One region of the Vibrio gazogenes genome, then DNA from elsewhere that is predicted to be linked to it. Evidence: riboswitches for the same ligand, from Rfam matches in the RefSeq annotation. Region 1 holds a riboswitch; the other holds the start of a gene.
What was found. A riboswitch is a leader RNA that binds a small molecule or an ion and turns the genes downstream of it on or off. The one in region 1 is predicted to bind thiamine pyrophosphate.

Region 1 (4,007 bases):
CCAGTCAAGATATGAGTGATGGTATCGATGATATAAATAATAAGACACCGTTATCTGTCCCAGTAAAATGAGGTTATTCCATGGTATTTAAAATAAAAAATCCAGTCATTGAGCAGCGAGCGGACCCACATGTCTATCTTCATCATGATGGGTATTATTATTTCACTGCATCGGTTCCTGAATATGATCGCATTGAACTCAGAAGGGCAAAAACACTTGCTGGATTGGCCGCAACCGATGAAATTGTGACGGTTTGGCACAAGCCGGATCATGGTCCTTATTCTGATTTAATCTGGGCGCCGGAGATCCACGCCATTGACGGGAGCTGGTATATCTACTTTGCGGCCGCGCCAAGTCGAGAAATTAAGGATGGTCTGTTTCAGCATCGGATGTATGTCATTCGTTGCGATGGAGAGAACCCGCTGGCGGAACCGTGGACATTTTGTGGGCAGGTCGATTCTGGGATCGATGCATTCTGTCTCGATGCCACGACATTTGAGCATCGGGGAACCCGGTATTATGTCTGGGCACAGAAAGAGCAAGAGATAGCCGGTAATTCCAATTTATACATTGCAGAAATGCTGTCACCGACAACATTAAAACTACCAGGCACTCGGTTATCGATACCTGAGTTTGACTGGGAAACACAAGGTTTCATGGTGAATGAAGGCCCGTATGTCCTGATTCGTCACGGAAAAGTCTGGCTGACATATTCTGCCAGTGCGACCGACGAACGTTACTGTATGGGGCTCTTACAAGCGGATGAGGATGCGGATTTACTTAACCCTGAAAATTGGTACAAATCGCCACATCCGGTTTTCGTGACCAATGTCAGCGACCATGTTTTTGGTCCCGGACACAGCTGCTTTACCCAAGATGAGCAGGGTAATGATATTTTGGTGTATCACGCTCGTGATTATACAGAGATTGAAGGGGATCCGTTATGGGACCCTAACCGCCATACCCGAATGAAACAGGTTCTCTGGGATGGTGAGCAACTAGTGCTTGGACAGGCTGAATAACATGTCTGAAGTTCAGCCCTGAGAAAGAACATCAACGCTAACCTACCGCTATGGGTGAGGAATCAAATGTGCTGCGTTAGCTGTGCACAGCAAACTGATTGCCCACCCATGTTGCATTTTGAGACGTGAGAAAAAATTTATATTTTTGATCTTCTTCATGTCACACAGTACCATCAATCTTATTCATCTCCTTTGAACAATCGATATTCCTTTGAATCATCGATATTGTGGTGAATGATATATTTCACAATGGCACATCAATACCTATATGAATTTAGTGCCGATATTCGGTATCAATTCATAATATGATACTTGGTGAATAATTAAGCGTTGGGTAAGTGAAGGATTACGATATAAAGTGACTCCTGTAACTTTTTTATTCTGTGAATTTTTATGACCTTGATTACACGTATTTTTCATGACGAAAAAAGGTTGTACTTGGGAATTTTTTGAGGAAATGATGATGAATCAGTTCTCTGTTCTTGGCTTCATTGCCTTTGGGGGAGCATTTGGTGCTTGCTCTCGATATTTGATTTCGGAACTTTGTGTCTTCTTATTCGGTAAAGGTTTTCCTTATGGAACCTTGACCGTGAATATTTTAGGCTCATTTATGATGGGGCTGTTAATTGCTGCGCTTCAAGGGGAACTGATTTCCGTTGAGCCATGGCGTCAAGTCATCGGATTGGGCTTCTTAGGCGCTTTGACGACTTTTTCTACGTTCTCCATGGATAATGTTTTACTGATGCAGCAAGGGGCATTCATCAAGTTTGGTCTGAATATTTTGTTGAATGTTATTTTGAGTATTTCTGCTGCGTGGGTTGGTTTTCAACTGATTACCAAAAGCTAAACTATTTTTTTACTTTGTTTAATCACACCCGTTCTCTATAATGTTTCTACTTGTCGGAGTGCCAAAAGGCTGAGACCGTTCATTCGGGATCCGTTGAACCTGATCAGGTTAATACCTGCGAAGGGAACAAGAGAGAATATTCAGGCTATATTACATTTCATCACAGCCTCTCTATTGTCCGAAAATCTGTCCGTATATCGTTATATTGTTTTCCTTACAATGCGATAATTGATTTTTACCTCTTGTCTATACGTCCTTCCGTCAAGCATTTATTTCTTAACCATTTACTGGAGAAAAATGCATGTCGAGCCGTAAACAATCCAGACTGGAAGCAAAGCAGTTTATCGAGAATATCCAGTCAACACCTTATCCCAATTCAACCAAAATTTATGTGCAAGGGTCTCGGGAAGATATCCGGGTACCGATGCGATCCATTCAACTTGCCGATAGTTTAGTCGGTCATGCGAAGGATGCTCCTATCTACGAGCCGAACGAATCGATTTGTGTCTACGACACTTCAGGGGTGTATACCGATCCGCAATATACAATCGATGTTTATCGAGGCTTACCGGCTTTGAGACAAGCATGGATAGAAGGGCGCTCTGATACGGAAAGGCTCGACCAAATGACCTCTGATTATGCGCAAGAGCGCCTTGCTGATAGCACACTAGATGATTTGCGATACAGTCATTTGCCGCTTATCCGCAAAGCGCTGCCCGGTCATTGTGTCACCCAACTCCATTATGCCCGGCGGGGGATTATCACCCCTGAAATGGAGTTTATTGCGATTCGTGAGAACATGCAGCGTCAGCAGTATCGCGATGAGCAATTGAACTTACAGCATCGGGGAGAAAGTTTCGGTGCGCATATACCGGAAGCGATCACCGCTGAATTTGTCCGCCGTGAAGTGGCGGAAGGGCGAGCGATCATTCCGGCAAATATCAACCATCCTGAATCCGAACCCATGATTATCGGGCGTAACTTTCTGGTCAAAGTGAATGCCAATATTGGCAATTCATCAGTCACATCCTCGATCGAAGAGGAAGTTGAGAAGCTCGTCTGGTCAACGCGCTGGGGCGCTGATACGGTGATGGATCTCTCCACTGGGCGCAATATACATGAGACGAGAGAGTGGATTTTACGCAATAGTCCTGTGCCTATCGGGACGGTTCCGATGTATCAAGCTTTGGAAAAAGTAAATGGTGTTGCCGAAAACCTGACTTGGGAAGTGATGCGCGACACATTGATTGAGCAAGCGGAGCAAGGCGTCGATTACTTCACGATTCATGCCGGCGTATTGTTGCGGTATGTTCCGATGACTGCAAAGCGAGTTACAGGGATAGTTTCCCGGGGCGGTTCTATCATCGCGAAGTGGTGTCTGGCCCATCATGAAGAAAACTTTCTTTATACCCGCTTCCGAGATATCTGTGAAATCTGTGCACAATATGATGTCTCACTCTCTCTGGGCGATGGACTCCGGCCCGGTTCTGTCGCTGATGCAAATGATGAAGCCCAGTTTTCTGAACTCAGAACACTTGGAGAACTGACCAAAATTGCATGGGAATATGATGTTCAGGTCATGATTGAAGGGCCCGGACATGTGCCAATGCATCTCGTCAAAGCGAATATGGAAGAACAGCTGCGCCATTGTTCGGAAGCACCGTTCTATACATTAGGCCCACTGACGACTGATATTGCCCCCGGATATGATCACATTACGTCTGGAATTGGTGCGGCCATGATTGGTTGGTACGGCTGTGCGATGCTCTGTTATGTCACACCCAAAGAGCATCTTGGGCTGCCAAATAAAGACGATGTGAAAACAGGATTAATCACCTACAAGCTTGCAGCCCATGCTGCGGATTTAGCAAAAGGGCACCCCGGTGCGCAAGTCAGAGATAATGCTTTATCAAAAGCGCGGTTTGAATTCCGCTGGGAAGACCAATTTAATCTGTCTTTAGATCCGGTTACCGCTCGCGCCTACCATGATCAAACCCTGCCTCAAGAGTCGGGAAAAGTCGCTCACTTTTGTTCTATGTGTGGCCCTAAATTCTGTTCAATGAAGATCTCTCAGGAAGTTCGTGAGTACGCGAAAGCACAGCTGGATAGTCATTCAGAACATGATCATGCCGTGAAAA
Region 2 (4,007 bases), 420 kb from region 1:
TAAAGCCATCATCGCGTTGACGGCCACGACGACCCCATAGGCAAAGTCAAACGCATTGGTAAACACACGTAACAGCAGAAACAGTCCGGTACTAATCACCAAGCCCGGTGTGACCAAAACCATCATGCCGACTGTTTCCAGTATATCGGCACGTCGTCCCTGACGGTTCAGTCGCCAGCTCCGACTCGTCAGCAAGACGCCGATGCCGGCCGCCAGAGCGAGTGAACCGGCGACACCGGCAACGCGTAAAGAGCTGGCAAGCGCCTGCCAAAACCCCGCACCACTCAGCACAGGCCACAAATGTGAATTGACTCCGGAAATAAGCACCATCACCAGCGGCGGTAGCACCAACAAGCCACAACAAACAATCCATCCACAATCCCAGTAACGCGCCAGACCACTATCGCGGAATAAAGGCTGACGGGGAGAGTCGCCCTGACTTCCCACATTGATGGTTTTCGTGATGCTTTGTAGTATGAAAGCCAACAAACCACACAGTAACATTTGCCATAGCGCCAGTATGGCACCGGCACGAAGATCAAAATCAAACTTAATCGCCTGATAGATAGCCAATTCGATCGTCGTAGACTGCGGACCGCCACCCAAGGCCATCACTGTGGCAAAGCTGGTAAAACACAACATGAAGACCAATCCGGCCACATGAGGTATCTGCTGACGAATCCGCGGCCAGTGAACATAACGAAATATTTGCCACGGGGTCATTCCCAGATGACAGGCTAATAAGGTCTGCTCTCTCGGGATCATTTCCAAAGAGTGTAAAAACAGTCGGCTGGCATAAGGCAGATTAAAAAACACATGAGCCAGTAAGATGCCATTCAGGCCGTAGACTGAAAAGCTGAAATCCAGATGTAGTGTATGCAGTACACTGGCTAAAAAACCGCTGCGTCCATAAATTGCCAGTAAACCAAATACCCCGACTAACACCGGCATCACCAGCGTGGTCGAAAATAACTTGATCAGCAAGTTGCGGCCGGGAAATGCACGACGGTGCAACGCCAAGGCAACCGGAATGGCCGGAATCACACTCAACAAAGTGGATAGCAATGCCTGATAAAAACTGAACCGCGTGACATGGAGATAATACGGATCACTCAGTACCGCGGTCAGTTCAAGCCCGGATGCATGAACCAGCAATGCCCCGAACGCACTGAGAATAAAGATCACCACCCCAGTGGCGACCCAAAGCCCGATGCGGGGAGCGCGTTGAATAATCACAGTCGCTGCTACCGAGCCTGTGTGAGTGCTGTTTGCCATTCACGAATCCAATGTCTCCGGTTTTTAGCAACTTCCGTTGCCGAAAACCGCAATGTTTTTTCCGGTACAGATAAGTGACGGAAAGCGTCCGGCAGCGTGACCGAAGTCACCGGATACATCCAGTTCGTCGTCGGGATGACTGACTGGAATTCATCACTCAACATAAACTGCATAAACTGATCGGCAAGCGCCTGATGCGGACTCCCTGCTAACTTCGCAGCCACTTCGACCTGCATGTAATGCCCTTCCGAAAATTCAGCCGCAGCATATCGATCATCCTGTTCAGCAATCTGATGATACGCTGGTGAGGTGGTGTACGACAGAACCATATCCGACTCACCTTTCAGAAACATCGAGTAGGCTTCAGACCAACCTTTGGTCACCGTGACCGTTTTCTTCGCCAGTTGTTGCCAAGCCTGAGCAGCCTGATCACCGTAGACGGATTTCATCCACAACAAAAGCCCCTGACCGGGTGTTGATGTTCGGGGATCCTGATAGATGATTTTCAGCTCAGGTGACTGCTCAACCAGTGCTTTGAGACTCTTGGGCGGGTTAGGTAGTAAATCCTGACGATAGACAAAGGCAAAATAACCATAATCGTAAGGGACAAAAACATCATCATGCCATCCATTGGGCAATGTTAACGCTGCGGTATCGACATGATGCTTCGCTAACAGACCGGTCTGTTTCGCTTCTGCCATCAGGCTGTCATCCAGCCCCAGAACAATATCCGCCTGACTATGACTTCCCTCAAGGCGCAGACGGTTGAGAATCGAGACCCCGTCATCGAGTGCGACGTAATTCAGCTTGCACTGGCAATGTGCCTCAAATGCTTGCTTAATCGCAGGTCCGGGGCCCCATTCCGAGGTGAAAGAATCATAGGTATACACGGTCAGTTCAGGGGACTGAGCCTGTACCACGCCAGTGGTTAAACTCAAGATGAAGATGCCTGCATAAATCGAGGCTTTGGAATTGTTCATTGTCACGGCTCGCTCTCCTTGATACGAGCGGCACAGGGTTGAGGCAGGCCTCAGAGGGCAGACCAAACTCAATTCCTACGCCAGCATTATCTGGTTCAGGTCGTTGCGGGTTCTGGGCAATGGCCCAATCTCAGCACCATGACAAAATACCGAATCGGTTAATGTGTCATGGAAGCTCCCCGATGAGTGCGGATGATTTTACTGTGAATTGAATCAATGTGCTACTGATGATTCAGTGCTGATACCCCCAGCGTGGTACCACAGTCTGCTCGATCCCCAGATGGTCAAGAATCCGCGCAACCATAAAATCGACGAGATCATCGATCGACGCTGGCTGATGGTAAAATCCGGGCGCAGCCGGCATGATGGTCACGCCAGCCTGAGACAGCTTCAACATATTTTCTAAGTGTATGGTTGAAAAAGGCGTTTCCCGTACCACTAGCAACAGCTGTCCTTTTTCTTTGATGACCACATCTGCCGCGCGCTCAATCAAATTATCAGACATGCCATAAGCAATCGAAGCCACACTGCCGGCTGAACAAGGACAAACCACCATCTGTTTTGGTGCTGACGAACCGGAAGCAACCGGAGAAAACCAATCTTCTTTGCCACACACAATCAATTGCTCATGACGACATTGAAGATGCTCAACCAAGGTCTGGTGGGCTTTGTCCGGTGCTGCGGAAAGCTTCAAACCATGCTCCGTCGCCAGTACCACTCTCGCCGCTGACGAGATAAGCAGATAAACTTGATAATCCGCAGCTAACAAATGCTGAAGCAAACGTAATCCGTAAGGCGCACCGGAAGCCCCCGTCCAAGCGAGTGTGATGGCTTTTTCTTGCTGAAGATCACGCATGATAGCCTCTCTCCAATTGCAACAGCAGTTTGTCATGAATACCGCCGAAACCACCATTGCTCATCACCAAAATTGAATCTCCGGGATGCACAACCTGAACCACTTGTTGTACTAAAGCATCAATCTCATCGGCCACATAGCCCGGCTGGTGACATTGTGCAACCACATCAGCAACCGGCCATGTCAGTTCTTCCGGCTGGTAAAGGAATACCATATCCGCCTGAGCCAAGGCATCGGCCAGAACCTGCTTATGCACGCCCATTTTCATGGTTGCCGAGCGAGGTTCCAATACCGCGATAATCCGCTGTGAACCGACTTTTGCTCGTAGCCCTGCTAAGGTTTGTTGGATGGCTGTCGGATGATGAGCAAAATCATCATAAACCGTCACACCATGTACCTCACCACGCAGTTCCAGACGACGCTTGGTGTTAATAAACTGCCCCAACGCTTCACAAGCCATCTCCGGAACAACACCGACATGGCGGGCAGCCGCAACAGCCATGATAGCGTTATGCACATTATGATCCCCGATCAAATCCCATGACACGGTGCCAACTGTCTCCCCATTTAATAAAATCTGGAATGAAGATCCATCTTTTTCTAATTTTGTTGCATTCCAGTTTGCATTCTCACCGCAAAGTTCTTGCTCGCTCCAGCAACCTTGTGCCAAAACATCATTTAAAGCAGTATCATTTTGGGGAGAAAGGATACGACCAATGCCGGGAACCGTCCGAACCAAATGATGAAATTGTTTCTTAATTGCCTCAAGATCGTCAAAGATATCAGCATGATCGAACTCTAAATTGTTCAGGATCAGCGTATTCGGATGGTAGTGAACAAACTTAGATCGCTTATCGAAAAAAGCACTGTCATATTCATCGGCTTCGACGACAAAA

Region 2: another riboswitch for thiamine pyrophosphate. It lies ahead of thiB (thiamine ABC transporter substrate binding subunit); the one in region 1 lies ahead of thiC (phosphomethylpyrimidine synthase ThiC).

What each region holds. Positions count from the first base shown of each region.
Region 1 covers NZ_CP092587.1:3,468,398-3,472,404, reverse strand. Annotated here, with positions in the region: gene MKS89_RS15435 (MFS transporter) at 1-71, shown strand, start outside; gene MKS89_RS15430 (glycoside hydrolase family 43 protein) at 81-1,022, shown strand; gene crcB (fluoride efflux transporter CrcB) at 1,486-1,869, shown strand; TPP riboswitch at 1,914-2,012, shown strand; gene thiC (phosphomethylpyrimidine synthase ThiC) at 2,171-4,007, shown strand, end outside.
Region 2 covers NZ_CP092587.1:374,631-378,637, reverse strand. Annotated here, with positions in the region: gene thiP (thiamine/thiamine pyrophosphate ABC transporter permease ThiP) at 1-1,230, opposite strand, end outside; gene thiB (thiamine ABC transporter substrate binding subunit) at 1,245-2,255, opposite strand; TPP riboswitch at 2,311-2,447, opposite strand; gene MKS89_RS01725 (flavin prenyltransferase UbiX) at 2,488-3,111, opposite strand; gene mpl (UDP-N-acetylmuramate:L-alanyl-gamma-D-glutamyl-meso-diaminopimelate ligase) at 3,104-4,007, opposite strand, start outside.